Regions from separate parts of the Nonomuraea gerenzanensis genome, predicted to be linked through region 3. Evidence: riboswitches for the same ligand, from Rfam matches in the RefSeq annotation. Region 3 holds a riboswitch; each other region holds the start of a gene.

Region 1 (4,368 bases), 660 kb from region 3:
ACCGATCTGGCGCTGCTGATGCGGCTGAAGAAGGCGCTCGAGGAGCTGTCGTGAGGTTCCCCTCACTCAGGAGGAGGCCACCCGTGGAGCTGGGACAAGAGGTTCTGGAGGAGATGGCGCTCCTGCGCGAGCGCACCCCGGACGTCCAGGGGAGCGTCGCGTGCACCGTCGACGGCCTGCAACTGGCCTGCGACCTGCCCGGGAAGGCCGGCGAGCAGGCGGCGGCGCTGTCGGCGGCGCTGCTCGCGATGAGCCGGCGCATGCTCGTCATCTCCGGCCAGGGGGCACTGGAGGAGACGCTCATCTCCGGCACGGCCGGGTTCACGGCGTTCTACGCCGCCGGCCCCACCATCGTCCTCACAGTCCTGGCCGGGCCCGGCGCGAACGTCGGGCTGCTGCGGCTGGAGGGCAGGAAGACGGCTGCCAGCGTGGCCGCCGTCGCAGCTCGTCAACGATGAGAGGAGAGAACATGGCCGGCATGGACGTGTCGCTCAAGGAGATGATGACCATCGACGGCTCCATCGGGGCCGCCATCGTCGACCACGGCAGCGGCATGGCGCTCGGCGCGCTCGGCGGCTCCAAGGACCTGGACCTCCAGGTCGCCGCGGCCGGCAACACGGAGGTGGTCAAGGCCAAGCTGCGCACGATGGACTCGCTGGGGCTCAAGGACGCCATCGAGGACATCCTCATCACGCTCAGCGGCCAGTACCACATCATCCGGCCGATCACCGGGCGCAGCGGCAAGGGGCTGTTCCTGTACCTGGCGCTCGACCGCAACCGCGGCAACCTGGCCCTGGCCCGCCATCAGCTCCGAGGCATCGAGGAGAAGCTGGAGGTCTGACGCCCGTTCCGGTGGCCCGCCCTTGGGGGGCCGGGCCACCGGCGGCGTCGGCCTCGTCGCCGTCAGGCCGAGGTCAGCTTGGTGATCTCGGCGACGAAGCTCGGCCACAGCTCGCGCGGCAGGTCGTGCCCCATCCCCGGATACGTCACCAGCCGCGCCCCCGGGATCGCCGCGGCCGTGGCCCGGCCGCCCACCACCGGGACGAGCGGATCCGCCTCCCCGTGCAGCACCAGCGTGGGCACCGCGACCTGGGCGAGCAGCTCCGTACGGTCGCCCGACGCCATGATCGCGGCGAGCTGCCTGGCCGTGCCCGCCGGGTCGAAGCAGCGGTCGTAGGCCAGCCCGGCCATCGCCCTGATCCGTTCCTGGTCCAGCTCGTAGCCCGGCGACCCGATCGTGGACCAGGTCCGTACCGCCTGCTCCAGCACCGCCTCGCGGCCCTGGGCCGGCCTGCCCATCAGGATCGCCGCGGCGGCCTCCGTGGGCGGGGCCACCGACGGGCCGGGCGTGGACATGATCGAGGTCAGGGTCAGCACCCGCTCGGGGTGCCGGATGGCCAGCGTCTGGGCGATCATCCCGCCCATGGAGGCGCCCACGATGTGCGCCGCCGTCCAGCCGAGCACGTCCATGAGGGCCGCGGTGTCGTCGGCCAGGTCGTCCAGCAGGTACGGCGGTGCCGCGCCCGTCGCGGGCACGCCGTGGTCGTGGAAGTGGGTGGACAGGCCCGCGTCGCGGTTGTCGAACCGTACGACGTGGTGTCCCTGCTCGGCGAGGAGCTCGCAGAGCCCCTCGTCCCACTGGATGAGCTGGGCGCCGAGTCCCATGATGAGGAGCAGGGGACGGCCCGTGGGTGAGCCGAAGCTCTCGTAGGCGATTTCGATGCCGTTCGCGGCTGCGCGGGTGGTCACGCCGACCAGAATGACATTCTGGTCGGCTCCTCGTAAAGCGCCGGCGCTTGAGAAGCGCCGGGGTCAGCGCACGAGGAGGGCGCGCAGGCGCTCGCCGCCGAGCACCACGCCGCCGCCCGCCATCGACAGGACGCCCGCCGTCAGCGCGCCGCCGACCACGCCCGACTCCTTCGCCTCGCCCACGGGGGCGTCGAGGAGCTGGTCGTTCGCGGCGGCGGACTCCTCCTCAGACTGCGGCGGGGTCGCGGGGTTCGGGTCGCGCCGGGACCAGGCGCCGGTGGAGAACGGCACGGGGTGGTTCTTCTTGCCCACCCCGGCACCCCACTTGGTGATGACGTAGTCGACCTCGATGTGCCCCTGGCCGCCGACGCCGTCCACGCCCAGCGTGCTGGGGTTGAACTCGCCGCCGGTCAGCTCGGCGAACGTCTTGGCGTCGAGGTCCAGCATGATGCCGCGGTTGGAGGGCGCGCCCGGCCCGCGGTCACCCACGAAGAAGGGCATCTTCTTGCCCTTGTACACCACGTAACCCTCGGTCAGCAGCGGCCAGCTCGGGCTCGCCGCCAGCCCCTTCTGCATCGGCTTGCCGCTGGCCGGCAGGCCCGTGTCACCGGCGCGGCCGGAGGCGTCGTCCCAGAAGTACGAAGCCGTGGTCGAGCCCTTGAGCAAAATCTTCTGGCCGGTGTCGGTGTCGGAGTCGGCATGGGCGGCCGTGCCGGCGATGGTCAGCGCTCCGACGGTGGAGGCGGTGAGCACGGCGAGGGAACGCAGGCCAAAACGGGCAGACATGAAGCAGCAAAACCCTTCACTGGGGGACAGGGAGGTTGCACTCACGGAAAAAAGGGCGCGGCGGAGCAGAACTCCGCGATATCGCTACGCGAAGCGCAAGATACGAGTCTTCGGGGAAGGGGGCCGCTCAGCAGGCGGCCGGCAGGTAGCGGTCCGGGGGTACGACGCGCTGGTGCATGGGGTAGCTTGTCCTCTCCATCACGCCTACCGGGTTAGCTGACGGGTTCGGGCGTGGAGATGCCCTACCGGCACAGCGCCGGATTCACCCCAACAAAGGTGGTTCCCCGGTTCCCGAGGGTTCGGGATTCGGCGCCAACCGGTCGTCCCTCTGGGGTAAGGACTAGGTCACCGGCTGGTAATGGCGATTACCTTAGCCACGGAATCGGACATCTGCAAACGATTCGCCATGAATCACCATAAAGATCTACCTGCGTTCGGGAAGAAAAAAGGGGGCACGGCATGCCGTACCCCCGCCAGAATGTCAGCCTCAGCCGCCGCTCTTGCGCCTGAACGATCTTTTACTCGCAGCCGGACCGTGCGCCCCGTGGATCTTCGATGGGTCGCCGCCCCTGCCACCGGCGCCCGATCCCGCGTGCTGGTTGCGCTTGCGCTCCAGTGCCTCGCGGAACTTGCGCTTCAGCTCGTCCTCGGGAGTTTCGCTGACTTCCGGCTCCGGTGTATCCGCCATGAGGACCTCCATGGTGTTGGGGACAGTTCACAGCTTCGCACGGGACCGCTTATGACGCGAAACCGGGCCTGCGCGCAAGTGAAGGCCCGCAACCGGAAGCCCGGGCCGGGACCGGGCGGGCGACGTCGATCACGGTCCCCGTACACACCGGGTAAAGGGGATCCGCTCCGTTCGTGGTGTTGGGTTGGGACAGGTGCGGATATGGATCCCACGATGAGACTCCTCGGTCGTGACCTGGCGATGGATCTTGGGGCGGCGAGCACGCGGATCTACGTCAAACGCAAGGGAATCGTGCTCGACGAGCCCTCCGTCGTCATGTGCGACGACCGCACGGGCAAGATCGTCGGATACGGCGCGGAGGCCGCCGACGAGACCGGCGGGCGCACGCACTGGCCGGTCAGCGGCGGGCTGCCGGCCGACGCCGAGCTGGCCCGGCGCATGATCCGGCACTTCCTGCGCAAGGTGCACTGGCACCCGTACGCCAGGCCGCGCCTGGTCATGGCGCTGCCGCCCGACTCCACGGCGATCGACCGCGAGGCGCTGCAGGACATCGCGTACGAGGCGGACGCCAGGATCGTGCACCTGGTCCCGCACGCGCTGGCGGCCGCGCTCGGCGCGGGCATGTCGCGCGGCGGGCACACCGGCCACATGGTGATCGACATCGGCCGCGACGCCGCGCGGATCGCCGTGCTGTCGGGCGAGTCCGTGGTGGCGACCGGCTCGGTGCCGTACGGCGGGCAGGCCGTGAACCGGGCGATCGTGCGCTTCGTGGAGCGGGAGCACGGGCTGCAGCTCGACGACCGCGAGGCCGAGGCGGCCAAGCGGCACGCGCACGACGGCGAGGTCATGGTGCGGGCCCGCGACCCGGAAACGGGCCGCGAGCGGCAGCTCACGCTGCCCGTCCAGCACATCTTCGAGGCCACCGGGCAGCCGGTGGAGTCGATCGCGCGGGCGGCGATGGAGACCGTGGAGCGCTGCCCCGCCGAGCTGGCCGCCGATCTCGGGGAGTGCGGCGCGGTGCTGATCGGCGGCGGGGCGCTGCTGCGCGGGATCGGGCGGCGGCTGCGGGAGACGTTGTGCATGCCGGTGCGCAGGGCCGAGCGTCCGCTGGAGTGCGTGGCGCTGGGGCTTGGCCGGTGCGTGGA
Region 2 (4,368 bases), 5.7 Mb from region 3:
CCGCCTCTCCGTGAGCGGTGCGTTCGCTCCGTGCCGTGTCCTCCTCCGGATGGCCGGCCGCGCCCACGGCCGCCAGCGCGCCGTCCGTCACCTCGCCTTCCCGTGCCGCGTCGTCAGTGTCTTCTCGATCGCTCATCTGCCTCCCCCTCATCCGAGCCGCTCCCGCACGTACGCGCGCCACCGTGCGGTCAGCGTGGCGACGGAGAGCCCCAGCGAGGCGAGCGCCCGATCGACGCCTCCGGCCTGGGCCGCACGGTAGAGCCTCACCAGGGTCCCCTCACCGAACCGGTCAGCGAGGAAGCGACACGCCAGCCAGGCCTCCTGGTACGCCCGGGCGAGCCGGTCCGGGTCACGCCCGTCCGCCGCGAAAGCCGCAGGCCCGGGCAAAGCGCTCGGCAGCCGCCCGGCCCGCACCTCGGCCGCCAGTTCGGCGGCGGCCGTCGCCACGGGCAGCCCGGCGTCGCGGTAGCCGACGTAGTCGGCGAACCCCTCGTACAGCCAGACGGGCAGGCCGTCGGTGCCCGCCACGACGTGGGTCAGCTCGTGGGTCAGGACGACGTCCCTGCCGGTGGGGGTGAGCGTGGCGAACGGCTCGGGCACGACGATCACGCGCCGGCCGTCGGCCACGGCGGCCAGCCCGTCTACCCGGCCGACCCCGGCCAGGCGGGCGGCGTCGCGGCTGGACTCCGGCACGACGACGAGGGGGCGTACGGGCCTGCCGAGGACGGCCGAGACCCGCCTGCCCGCGCTGTCGGCCCTGCGTGCCAGCTCGTCGAGCAGGCCGGGCGGCGCGGTGGCCGGGCCCGCCACGGTGGCGCGGGCGCCGCGGCTGACCGCCGCGGGCCGTCCCGGCCACAGGTCGCGCAGCTCGGGAGGCAGGATGGGGGAACCCGGCGGCGGAGTGGCCGCGGCGGGAAGCAGGAGCAGCAGGCCCGCCACCACGGCTCGCCGGCTCACCTGCTCGAACACGATGCCCGATCGTAGTGCCCCTGCCCTGGTGCGGGCGCCGAACGTGCGAGAGCCCCGTCCGAATCCAGGAAATCCTCCAAGAATCCGGACGGGGCTTCTTCACATGCCGGGACGAACCGCGCCGACGAAGGACGATCGGCGCCATCCGCTCAGCTTGTCGATGCGTACCCGCTCGCCTGTCCGTGGCGAGTGGATCATCTTGCCCTTGCCGACGTACATGCCCACGTGGCCGAGCCCGCTGAAGAACATCAGGTCACCGGGCCGCAGCTTGCGCCAGGAGACCTTGTGCCTGGTGCGGGCGAACTGGCTGCTCGCCACGCGCGGGAGCTTGACCCCGGCCTTCTTCCAGGCGAACTGGACGAGACCGGAGCAGTCAAACGAACCAGGCCCTGTGCCTCCGTACCTGTACGGGTCACCGATCTGGTTCTTGGCCACAGAGACGGCCCTGCGGGCCTTGGCTTGCTGCCGAGCGAGCTTGGCTGCCCCTCGCTGGGCTGCCGTGGCCTTCTTGGACGTCTTGGCGGTGGTCTCCGCCTTCACCGTCGTCAGGGCGGCCGTGTCGCTCGTCGTCGCCGCCTGAGCCGTGGGGGCATGGAGGACCAGACCTCCGGCCGTCACGGTCATCGTGAGTGCTACGCCACTCAGGGCAAGGCGGGACAGGCGGGGGTTCTGCAGGGGACTGGACAGGATTGCTCCTTGAGTCTTCCACGAACGCCTACCGGGTTAGCTGACGGATTCGGGCCTGGAAGTCGCCCTACGGCGCGATGGCGCGCCGATTCACCCCTGATCCCTGGGGAACTGGGATCGCTGGGTCCCCGGCTCCGTGCCTCCTGGCTGCACGGATTCGGCAGGCCGCATGCCCGATCGTGTCGATTGGGGATGTCGGGAGCGGCCGGCGGATTCTTATCTCTCACATCGGGAGGGACCGATGCCGGTTCGCGGAGCCATGGCTTGTTCACCGCGACGACGCCAGAAGCTACGCCGAAAGGTCAAGGAACGGCAAAAGGTGAGTCAGGTTGTAAAGATCAGACAAGGAGTGGAGTCAAGGTCGAAACCCCTGCTGGAACACCAGGTTCTGTTACCATAATGTGACCCTGCTCACACTTCGCGAACGCCTTGATTGTCAGGTCCCAAAAGTCACTTAAGTCACATTTGACACACTTCAAACGTGAGCAACGCCACTGGGAGCGCTCCCGACGGATCTACGACGCCGAATCGTAGACGGCAGGCTACGGGCGGACGGCGCCGACCAGGGAGCGCCCGTAGGAGGAGAGCTTGACGACCTTGACGACGTCACCCGTCTGCGGCGCGTGCACGATCTGCCCGTTCCCCGCGTAGATGCTGACGTGCCCGAGCCCCTCGCTGAAGATCAGGTCGCCGGGCTGCAGGTCGTTCAGGTCCACCTTCCGGCTGGCGCCCCAGGCCCACTGCTGCCACGTCGTCCGGGGCAGTGACACCCCTGCCGCCGCCCAGGCCGCCTGCGTGAGGCCGGAGCAGTCGTAGCCGCGCGGCCCCGTACCGCCGTAGATGTACGGCTTGCCCACCTGCGCGTACGCGAACCGCAGCGCCGCGGCGGCGCTGCCCGAGGCGGGCCCGGTGTACTTGATGCCCGTGCTGTTGGGGTTGCCGGGGTTGTAGGCCCCCAGCCTGTCCAGCAGCTTCTTCTGCTGGGCGATCAGCTTGCGGATCTCGGCGCGTTCCTTCTCGACGGCGTCGCGCTCCTCGTCCGCCTCGTCCAGCGCCACCTCGGCCTTGTCGCGCTCGGCCTTCAGGCCCTTGTTCTCGCGGTCGAAGACGGCCAGTTTCTCGGCCCGCTCCTGCGAGAGCTGCCCGGCCACGGCCCAGCCGGAGAGCATGGCGTTGGGGTTGTCGGAGTTGAAGAGGCCGGGCCAGGAGGTGACGTCCTCGCCGAGCTTGTAGCTCTCGACGGCCATCCCGATCACCTGCGCACGAAGGTCCGCGACCGTCTCAAGCTTGCGCTTGTAGCTGTCGTTCAGCTTCGTGTAGGTGCTCTTGGCCTTCTTGTAGCGCTCGTTGGCCTGGTTGAACTGCTCGACGACCTTGTCGGCCTTGTCGTTCAGCTTCTCCAGCTTCGCCTTGGCCTGCGCCAGCGTAGGCCGTGGATCAGCGAGGGCAGCTCCCGTCGGGTACAGCACCAGTCCGAACGCGAGACCCGCGGCCACCGGCACCCGGCCAAACCTCACTGTATCGCCTCCCAGGGATTACACCTGGGGCGAAATAGTACAGAAGTGGCAGGCGGGGTAACGCCAAACCTACCAATTCGTAATTTACGCGCGGCCGAGCCGGCGCAGCAGCAAACCAGACGGAACGGGTCTGGCACCCATCCGCCTGACGGACTCGGCCACCTCGCGGTCGGAGGAGACCACGGCGATGGCCCGGCCGGACGGCTCGGCGCGGACGAGCTGGCGGATGAGGTCGTCGGCGATCTCGCCCGGCGCGCTGAACAGCACCCGCACCCCGCGCGGCGCCACCACCTGCACGGGCGCGTTGAGCTCCGCCCCGTCGAACACCACGGTCACCTCGACCCTGGTCTGCGCCACCAGCCCGCCCAGCGAGGTCATCAGCCGGGTGCGCTGGTCGGCGAGGGTGAGGGTGCCGTAGCCGGTCTTGGTGACGTTGTAGCCGTCGATGATCAGATGCACCTGCGGCAGCGCGAGGAGCTGGTCGAGCAGCTGCGGGTCGTCGTCGGCCAGGGCCCGCGCGGGCACCCCGCGCACGCCGGGCCGCTCGCCGGTGACCGCCGCGACCGAGTCGGCGGGCCGGCTGATCGTGGTGGGCAGGGCCAGCTCGCGGCGCAGCCCCGCCGAGGCGTCCTGGAGCGCGTCGAGCAGCACCCTGATGCGGGCGTCCTCGATGCTCCTGCCCTCGCGGGCGGCCCGGCGCGAGGCCTCGAGCTGCTTCTCCACGTCGGCCAGCCGCTCGCGCAGCCGGCGCAGCTCGGACTCGCCGGCGCTGCCCGCCGCCGTGGCGGCCGACCTGGCCTCCTCCGCCGCCCGCTCGGTCTCCTCGGCCCGCCGCGCCGCGGCCTTGGCCCGCTCGCGGGCGTCGTGCAGCTTGCGGCGCAGGTCGGAGTTCTCCGCGCGGGCCGCCTTGAGCTGCTCGCGCAGCCGGTCGACCTCCTCCTTGGCCGCGCTCTTCTGCGCGGCGAGCTGCTCGCGCAGCCGCGTGACCGTCTCCTCGCGCTCGTGGTCCTCGGCGGCCACCGCCGACTGCTCCAGGTCGGCGCGGGCGGTCTCGATCATCTCCGCCCAGCCGGGCGGCCTGGTCAGGTACGCCGCCGCGGCCACGAGCACGGGGTCGGCGGCCGGGGGCACGTTGCCCTCGGCCAGCGACGCGACCAGCTCCGGCCACCCGGCGGCCACCGACTCGGCGACCAGC
Region 3 (4,368 bases):
AAGGTCACGCTCTGGTACCCGACGGAGCAGCGGGAGGGGCGGCGGGCGCCGTACATGTCGCCCAAGGAGTCGGAGCTGATGCTGAAGAAGCTGGGCAGCGCTGCCGTCCCGCCCGACACACTCAGCAGGACAGGCACGAACGCCGTCGCGGACGCCGCGCCCACCGGCCGCGGGCTGCCGCTGGTGGTGCTCTCGCCCGGCTTCACCAAGCCGGTGAGCACGCTCACGTCCCTGGCCGAGGACCTGGCCAGCCGCGGCTACGTCGTGGCCGGCGTCGACCACCCCTACGAGAGCTACGCCACCACCCTGGCCGACGGGACGGTCGCGGAGTGCCTGGCGTGCGACAGCGACGCCGACCCCGGCTTCGGCACGGGCGTGGTCCTGGGCCGGGCGGCGGACGTGTCGTTCGTGCTGGACCGGCTGCCGTCGGAGTGGGACGGCGCCGGGGTGCTCGACCGCTCCAGGACCGCCATGGTCGGCCAGTCGATCGGCGGGGCCGGCGCCGTCGCGTCCATGCTGCGGGACCCGCGCATCCGCGCGGGGATCGACATGGACGGCACCACCTACGCCCGCATCCCGAAGAGCGGGTTCTCCCGGCCGTTCCTGTTCCTGGGCACGCCGCAGCACGTGCCCGGCGGCCGGGACCCGTCCTGGGAGCGTGACTGGAAGCTGCTGAGCGGGTGGAAGCGGTGGATCGTGCTGACGGGGGCGGAGCACCAGTCGTTCACCGACGGGCCGCTGCTGCAGGGCTCGCTCGGGGTCACGCCCGCCTACGGCACCCTGCCCGCGCAGCGCGCCGCCGAGCTGACCCGCACGTACGTGGCCGCCTTCCTCGACCGGCACCTGAAGGGGCAGCGGCAGCCGATCCTGGACGAGCCGTCGTCGCGTCACCCGGAGGCCAGGTTCTGTCCCTCGGCGTGCGGGGCGTCCTAGTTCATCGAGATGTGCACGTGGTCGAAGTGGTTCTCGGTGACGCTGCCGCGGTCCGACATCGCCCGCCACCCGGAGCCCTGGTTGATGCGCTGCTTCCAGATCACGTACTTCACGCCGAGCTTGTCCTTGTTGGCGATCGCCCAGGCCGCGATCCGGTCGCCGAGCGCGCTGTTGGCGGCCGAGGGCATCGAGCCGCCCGTGCTCATCATGAAGTCGCAGGCCCGGCCGAGCGGATGCTCGCCGCTGGAGCCCGAGCGGAAGCAGCCGACCGTGAACGGCAGCGAGAAGTTCTTCTCCACCTGGGCCTTCATCAGCCGGGTCCGGGCGGTGATGTTGTCGGAGCCGGTGGGCAGCTCGGGGGCCCAGGTGCCGTTGGCGTTGCGGCCCGTCCCGAACGGGACGAGGTCTTGGAGCTTGTCCTTGATGTCGTCGATGACGTCCTCGGCCTCGTCGCGCTGCTCGTCCACCTTGGCGGCGTCCGACTTGATCCGCTCGGTCAGCGCGGCGGCCTCCTCGCTGGCCTTCTTCTTGTCGTCGCGGGCCTTGGCCACGGTCGCGACGAGTGCTTGCTGCTCGGCGGTGAGCTGTTCGAGCAGGGCCGCGGTGCCGGCGTCCGTCGGGAGCATGAAGCCCGGCAGCGCGGAGGGGTCGCCGTTCTGGTAACGCAGGCGGGCGATGTCGGCGACTCGCTGCTCGGCGGCGGCCAGCGTCTGCTCCGCCGCTGCCGCCCTGGCCGCGGCGGCCTTGGCGGCGTCCTGGGCCTTGGCCAGCTCGACGCGCTTGAGGTTGTACTGCTCGATGAGCTTGTCGACCTTGCTGTTGAGCTGCTTGAGCTGGGCGCGGAGCTCGGACTCCGTCGGCTTGGGCGCTGCTGCGGCGGTGGCGGCGGCGGTGGCGGATGCCGCCGACAGGGCGGCGGCGGTGGCGGATGTCGCCGGCATGGCGGTGGCGGGGGACGCCGACAGGGTGACGGCGGTGGCGGTGATGAGGCCGATGGCAAGAATCGCGGGGGACGAAGCCGCCACGTAGATGTTCCTCTCCCTCTGCCGGCCGGGTTAGCTGACGGGTTCGGGCATGGGAGGTGCGATTCCCTACCGCCGTAGCGGATTCACCCCAGGTGCGGTTTGGGTCCCCGGCTCCCGGGCGAGGCGCCCGGGATTAGGCGTACTACGACCGTTACGGCCGATGCATATGGGGATATTAGTGGTAGATCACGGGTCATGCGACCTTAAGTAGAAATCTATTAGTGATCAATCTGTGATCGAATCAGCCGGGCCGCCTCTTCCGGCAGAACGTCGTTCACGAAGGCGCCCATCGCGGACTCCGAGCCGGCCAGGAACTTGAGCTTGTTCGCCGCCCGCCTGATGCTGAACAGCTCCAGGTGCAGGTATCCCAGCTCCCTGCCCGCCCGCACCGGCGCCTGGTGCCAGGCGGAGATGTACGGCATCACCATGTCGAACAATCCGTCGAACGCGCGCAGCACGGAGGTGTAGAGGGGTGCGAACGCCGCCCGCTCCTCCTCCGTCAGCGCCGCAAGGTCGGGCACCTGCCGGTGCGGATACACGTGCACCTCGAACGGCCAGCGCGCGGCGGCCGGCACGAACGCGGTCCACAGCTCGTTGCTCGCCACCACCCGCGTGCCCGCCTCCCGCTCGGCGGCCAGCACGTCGGCGAACAGGTTGCCCTTGGTGTAGCGGCCGGCGGCGGCGAGCTGCAGCTTGGTCCTGGGGGTGACGTAGGGGTAGGCGTAGATCTGGCCGTGCGGATGGGCCAGCGTGATGCCGATCTCGGCGCCCCGGTTCTCGAAGCAGAACACCTGCTCCACGCCCTCGATCTGGGACAGCTCGGCCGTACGGTCGGCCCACGCCTCCATGACCAGCTCCACCTGGGAGTCGGGGAGCTTGGAGAAGGAGGAGTCGTGATCGGAGGTGAAGCACACCACCTCGCACCGCCCCACGCCAGGACGGACCTCGCTCAGCCCGCCCGGCTCCTCATAAGTCCCGAAATTTGTGGAGAAGGAGGGAAAACGGTTCTCGAACACGACCACGTCGTAGTCGTGGGCGGGGATCTCCGTCGACCGGGTGTCGGACGAGGGGCACAGCGGGCACTCGGCCGTGCCGCCGGTCGGCAGGAACGTGCGCGTCTGCCGGTGCCCGGCGATCGCGATCCACTCCTCCGTCAGCGGGTCGTACCGCATCTCCGACGCCACCGGCCGGGGGCCGAGCGTCCGCCGGTCGATCGCGCTCCTGTCGGCGTCGTCACGCCGGTCGAAGTAGATCAGCTCCCGGCCGTCGGCCAGATGGGTGATGGTGCGCTTCAAGGGGTGCCCTCCGCGATGATCAGTTCTCCGGCCCGTTCGGCCAGCTCGGTGCGTGCGTCCTCCGGCAACCCCGCGTCGCTGATGACCACGTCGGCCTCGCTCAGCTCGGCGATGGTGCTGATGCCGACCGTGTTCCACTTCGTGTGGTCGGCGGGGACGACCAGCCGGGTCGCGGCCGTCACCAGCTCCCTGTCGGTCTCGGACTCCAGCAGGTTCGGAGTGGTGAACCCGGCGCGCACGCTCATCCCGTGCACGCCCAGGAAGAGCGTGTCCACGTGCAGGCGGCGGATCGCGGCCACGGCGACGGGGCCCACCAGGGCGTCGGACGGCGTGCGTACGCCCCCGGTCAGCACGACCGTGCGGTCGGCGCGCGGGTTGCGGTGGAAGACGTCGGCGACCGGGATCGAGTTGGTGATCACGGTCAGCTCGGGCACGCCGATCAGGTGGTGCGCCAGCGCCCACGTGGTGGTGCCCGCCGACAGCGCCACGGCCGTGCCGGGACGGACCAGCGTGGCGGCGTGCCGCGCGATCGCCTCTTTCTCCTGCTGCTGCCGGGCGGACTTGGCGGTGAACCCGGGCTCCTCGGTCGAGCCGGGGCCGAGCGCGGTCGCGCCGCCGTGCACCTTCTCCAGCAGCCCGCGTTCGGCCAGCACCTCGAGGTCGCGACGGATGGTCATGTCGGAGACGCCGAGCTCGCGGACGAGGTCGGCCACCCGGACGCCGCCGTTGCTGCGCACGCGTTCGAGAATCGCCTGCTGACGCTGCTGTGCGAGCACGCCCCGCTCCTTCCAACAGATTCCACCAAATTATGACACGGAATTGTTGGGGAATGTTAGTTAGCGCTGGAACGCTTGCGCTGGTCAGCGCGACGGGGGACGGTGGGGGCTCACCGATCACCGGAGATTCACCGGAGGCGAGCTTATGGCCAGGCGCGCACGCAAGGGCAGGGCACGCAAGAAGAAGAAGGCGAACCACGGCAAGCGGCCCACGGCCCGATGACGGGCGGCCGCCCTTGCGGGAGAGGGCGGCCATCCACCTTCAGCGGGTCACTCGCGCTCGGCCGATCGCCCCTTGTTCAGCCTGGCAGCTCGGTCAGGGCCTGGTCGATGCGCTCC
Region 4 (4,368 bases), 2.4 Mb from region 3:
GGCCGTACTGCTGCTGCTGGTCGTAGCCCTGCTGGCCGTAGCCCGGCTGGGACTGCGGCTGCTGACCGTACTGGGCCTGCTGGCCGTAATCCGGCTGCGACTGCTGCTGCTGACCGTAACCCTGCTGGCCGTACTGCTGCTGCTGGTCGTAGCCCTGCTGGCCGTAGCCCGGCTGGGACTGCGGCTGCTGACCGTACTGGGCCTGCTGGCCGTAATCCGGCTGCGACTGCTGCTGCTGACCGTAACCCTGCTGCTGGCCGTATCCGGGCTGGGACTGCGGCTGCTGGCCGTAGGCGGACTGCTGGCCGGACTGCGGTTGCTGGCCGTAGCCCTGCTGGCCGTACTGCTGCTGCTGGTCGCCGTAGCCCTGCTGCTGGCCGTAGCCCTGCTGGTCGCTGTATTGCTGCTGGCCGTAGCCGGGCTGCGACTGCTGCTGCTGACCGTAGCCCTGCTGCTGGCCGTACTGTCCTTGCTGGCCGTAGCCGGGCTGCGACTGCTGTTGCTGACCGTAACCCTGCTGCTGACCGTACTGCTGCTGCTGGTCGTAGCCCTGCTGGCCGTAGCCTTGCTGCTGCTGGCCGTACTGGGGCTGCTGGCCGTAGCCCTGCTGCTGCCCATGGCCCTGCTGCTGGCCGTATGGGGGCTGCTGGCCGTAGGCGTCGTCCGCCCGGTAGCCGACCACAGTCACGTCCGGGTCGGGCTCGCCAGGGTGGCGGCCCGCGTTGTGCTGCCCGTAAGGGGGATTCTCGCCGGATTCGTCCTGTGGATACGGCGGCTGTCCGGTGCTCACCGTGTCACCTCGCTTCGAGTGCGCATGTGGCACGTGTCAGGACACATGCCTGTGCTGCCCAACGTATCGACATAGGTATCAACAATCACCTTTCCATCTGGTCAAGGTCCGCGTCACCCGATGTCAGATGGAGCAGCATGCGGGTGTTGCCCAGGGTGTTCGGTTTGACGTGTTCCAGGTCGAGGAACTCCGCCACGCCCTCGTCGTACGAGGCCAGGAGTTCGGCGTACACCTCTGGTGAGACCGGTGTGCCCTGAATCGAGCGAAAGCCGTGTCTCGCGAAGAAGTCGACCTCAAAAGTCAGACAGAATACACGTCGCAGACCCAGATCCTTCGCGTGCTGTATCAGCGCCGAGACGATCCGATGGCCGACGCCCATGCCGCGGCACGCCGGATCCACGGCCACGGTGCGGACCTCCGCGAGGTCCTCCCACAACACGTGGAGCGCGCCACAGCCGACAACCTGCCCGCCCCTCTCGGCCACCCAGAACTCCTGCACGTCCTCGTACAGGGTCACCGTGGCCTTCTCCAGAAGCCGCGGGCCCGCGCCCGCATAGGTGTCCACCAGCCGCCTGATCACCCGGACATCGGGCGTGCGGGCACGCCGGACCACGACCGCGCTCTCGGGCTGGGTCTCGGACGTCGCCAGTTCGGCCACCTGCTCCATGGCTCTCCAGAGTACAGATGTCATTACGGCTCAGACCTAACTCCCATGTCTCGCCCCATCCTGTTACATCCGGTGGCCAGCCGAGCACGCTCTCCCCATCTGGCAGAAGCAGCAACGAACGGGACATAAAGCTCGTTCTGCCCGGTCAGGCACGAGATCACCTTGTGACCCTTCGGTTGTGAAACCTCTATGAACTCGGCAGTTCCGGTTGAGCACGAACTCGGAGTGCATTAGTGTCCAGCGACGATGTTCCCCGCGTGTCGCGCGCGCGGGACACGCCCAATCCCCGCGAGGGGAGCCGGGGACCCACCGGCGGCGACCCCCATCGCCCGCCATTCGGGGTGAATCCGAGTTGTTCGGTAGGGCTGCTCCGGCCCGAACCCGTCAGCTAACCCGGTCGGCGTAGAGGAAGGGAGCTTGGTTGGTGAAGCGCACGCGTCACGGCGGAGAGCAGGCGGCGGGCAGGCAGGCCCGCCCTCAGGGGCGTCTCGGGCGATCACGCCGCCTCGGCGGTGTGGTGAGTTTCACAGTGGCCGCGCTCCTGATAGCCATTCCCGTCACCCCGGCGTCCGCGGACCCAGAGCCCTCGCTCCAGGACCTGGCCAAGCAGGTCGAGAAGATGCACACCGAGATCGAGACGCTGACCGAGGAGTACAACGGCCAGCGGGAGAAGCTCAAGACCGCCAAGAAGGCCGCCGACGCCGCACAGAAGACGCTGGCGACCAGTGAGGCCGACCTGGAGGCCAAGCGCGCCAAGGCCGCGCTGCTGGCGCAGAACGCCTACATGACCGGCGGCATGAACCGGATGCTGGCCTTCGCCACCTCCGGCGACCCCGACACCTTCCTCGACCGCGCCGCCACCATGGACGTGCTGGAGCAGCAGCAGGGCGCCGAGGTCAACCAGGTCACGGCGGCCAGGGAGGCCGCCGAGCGGGCCAGGGCCGGCGCCAAGTCACGCATCGACGAGGTGCAGAAGATCGTCGGCGAGCTCGACGGCAAGCGCGACAAGATCACCAAGCTGGTCACCAAGGTCGAGAGCAACCTGTTCAGGCGGGCGCTGGGCGAGGCCGGCCGGCCCGGTACGCGGGCGCAGCGCGTCAACCTGCCCATCGTCGGCAGCGGCAAGGCGGCACAGGCGGCGCGGTGGGCGCTGACGCAGCAGCTCAAGCCGTACGTCTGGGGCGCCGAGGGGCCCAGCTCCTACGACTGCTCCGGCCTCGTCATGGCGGCCTACCAGAAGGTCGGCATCTCACTGCCGCACTACACCGGCAGCCAGTGGACCGCGGGCAGGCACATCTCGCGCGAGGAGCTGCGCCCGGGCGACCTGGTGTTCTTCTACAACGACCTGCACCACGTGGGCATCTACCTCGGCGGCGGGATGATGGTGCACGCGCCGCAGACCGGAGACGTCGTGCGGATCGCCTCGATCGCCAACAGGCCGTTCGCCGGAGCGGTCCGCATCGCCGACTGACCGCCCACCGGAGCGGTCCGCATCGCCGGCTGACCGCCCACCGGCGCCCCTCCCCCTGGGCACCCGCCGCTAGATCAGCTGGCGGCGCGCCGCCCACGCCACGGCCTCGATCGCCGTGGCGACGCCTATGCGGTCACAGATGCCGCGTAATCTCCGGCGCACGGTGCGCCCGCTGATATCCAGCCGTCTGCCCACCCGGTCGACCGTGACCCCCTTGGCCAGCTCCGCCAGTAACGCAAGATCCGCATGGGTCAGCTCAACACCTTCTGTGAGCACATCCATCGGGAGCCCTCCCCCCCAACAGGTGAACTTGGGCCTCGGGACCGGGCCGAAGTCGCTCCTCGCAGACCGTAAACGCATCCTGGAAAGGTCGTCAAGCATGACAATCTCTGCTCTTGACGAGCGCTATTGACATGATCCGATATATGTGACCTACTCGCGATATGTCGGCACCGATCAGCTCGGGATAAACGATCTCATGGAGCCTTCCGGCCCTCCGGATCCAGCGGTTTTGAGCCCGGCTGACGTCCTGGGTTTTGATCCGTTCGATCGGGCATTTCTGCGTGATCCTTACTCCCGTTATCGCGAGCTGAGCACGCGCGGCGCCCTCTTCCGTACGCGCGCGGGCCTGCTCGTCGCCACCACCCACGAGCTCTGCTCGACCCTGCTGCGCGATCCGCGCTTCGGCCGCGGCCCGCGCGGCCAGGACAGCGGAGACCCAGGTCAGCCCACCGCCTCGTTCCTGTGGCTGGACCCGCCCGACCACACGAGGCTGCGCGCCCTGGTGAGCAGGGCGTTCACCCCGCGCATGGTCGAACGGCTGCGCCCGCGCGTGGAGTCGATCGCCGCCTCGCTGATCCGCGCGCTACCCGAGGAGGCCGACCTGGTGTCCGGGCTGGCCTACCCGCTGCCCGTCATGGTGATCAGCGAGATGCTCGGGGTGCCCGCCGAGGACCACGAACGCTTTCGCGGCTGGAGCGAGAAGCTGGCGCGCGGCCTTGACCCGATGCTTACAGCAGACCTCTTATCGGAAACCGGGCGGGCCAGAAAGGAGTTCGGCGACTACTTCCGTGAGCTGGCCGCGCTCAGGCGGGAGCGGCCCGGCGACGACCTGCTGAGCGCCCTGACCCGCGTCCAGGAGCTCACCGAGGCCGAGCTGCTGGCCACCTGCGTGCTGCTGCTCGTGGCCGGCCACGAGACGACCGTGAACCTCATCGCCAACGGCGTGCCGGCCCTGCTGCGGCACGGGCTGCTGCCGGAGGCGGCACGACGGCCCAAGCACGTGGTGGAGGAGGTGCTGCGCTACGACCCGCCGGTGCAGCTCACCTCCAGAGTGGCCCTGGAGGACGTGTCGCTGGGCGGGACGCCGGTGCCGAAGGGCACGATGGTGATGGCGGTGATAGGCGCGGCCAATCGCGACCCGACGGTCTTTCCCGATCC

The links. Region 3 has a riboswitch for cyclic di-AMP ahead of LCN96_RS43765 (coiled-coil domain-containing protein). Riboswitches for the same ligand answer to the same signal wherever they lie in the genome.
Region 1: it holds a riboswitch for cyclic di-AMP, as region 3 does, so the genes downstream of both, LCN96_RS57265 (hypothetical protein) here and LCN96_RS43765 (coiled-coil domain-containing protein) in region 3, are expected to answer to the same signal.
Region 2: it holds a riboswitch for cyclic di-AMP, as region 3 does, so the genes downstream of both, LCN96_RS17670 (C40 family peptidase) here and LCN96_RS43765 (coiled-coil domain-containing protein) in region 3, are expected to answer to the same signal.
Region 4: it holds a riboswitch for cyclic di-AMP, as region 3 does, so the genes downstream of both, LCN96_RS54965 (C40 family peptidase) here and LCN96_RS43765 (coiled-coil domain-containing protein) in region 3, are expected to answer to the same signal.

What each region holds. Positions count from the first base shown of each region.
Region 1 covers NZ_CP084058.1:10,074,696-10,079,063, forward strand. The annotation lists gene LCN96_RS46825 (hypothetical protein) at 1-54, shown strand, start outside; gene LCN96_RS46830 (roadblock/LC7 domain-containing protein) at 84-458, shown strand; gene LCN96_RS46835 (hypothetical protein) at 470-841, shown strand; gene LCN96_RS46840 (alpha/beta fold hydrolase) at 904-1,749, opposite strand; gene LCN96_RS57265 (hypothetical protein) at 1,813-2,535, opposite strand; cyclic di-AMP (ydaO/yuaA leader) riboswitch at 2,722-2,857, opposite strand; gene LCN96_RS46850 (DUF5302 domain-containing protein) at 3,023-3,223, opposite strand; gene LCN96_RS46855 (rod shape-determining protein) at 3,437-4,368, shown strand, end outside.
Region 2 covers NZ_CP084058.1:3,674,780-3,679,147, reverse strand. The annotation lists gene LCN96_RS17680 (M48 family metallopeptidase) at 1-136, opposite strand, end outside; gene LCN96_RS17675 (gluzincin family metallopeptidase) at 148-969, opposite strand; gene LCN96_RS17670 (C40 family peptidase) at 1,069-1,593, opposite strand; cyclic di-AMP (ydaO/yuaA leader) riboswitch at 1,667-1,829, opposite strand; gene LCN96_RS17665 (C40 family peptidase) at 2,199-3,173, opposite strand; gene LCN96_RS17660 (NYN domain-containing protein) at 3,258-4,368, opposite strand, start outside.
Region 3 covers NZ_CP084058.1:9,416,801-9,421,168, reverse strand. The annotation lists gene LCN96_RS43770 (alpha/beta hydrolase family protein) at 1-933, shown strand, start outside; gene LCN96_RS43765 (coiled-coil domain-containing protein) at 930-1,958, opposite strand; cyclic di-AMP (ydaO/yuaA leader) riboswitch at 1,964-2,108, opposite strand; gene galT (galactose-1-phosphate uridylyltransferase) at 2,177-3,253, opposite strand; gene LCN96_RS43755 (DeoR/GlpR family DNA-binding transcription regulator) at 3,250-4,029, opposite strand; gene LCN96_RS57550 (50S ribosomal protein bL37) at 4,175-4,252, shown strand; gene LCN96_RS43750 (TrpB-like pyridoxal phosphate-dependent enzyme) at 4,329-4,368, opposite strand, start outside.
Region 4 covers NZ_CP084058.1:11,784,133-11,788,500, forward strand. The annotation lists gene LCN96_RS54955 (RDD family protein) at 1-790, opposite strand, end outside; gene LCN96_RS54960 (amino-acid N-acetyltransferase) at 876-1,457, opposite strand; cyclic di-AMP (ydaO/yuaA leader) riboswitch at 1,724-1,875, shown strand; gene LCN96_RS54965 (C40 family peptidase) at 1,975-2,928, shown strand; gene LCN96_RS54970 (LuxR C-terminal-related transcriptional regulator) at 2,998-3,210, opposite strand; gene LCN96_RS54975 (cytochrome P450) at 3,440-4,368, shown strand, end outside.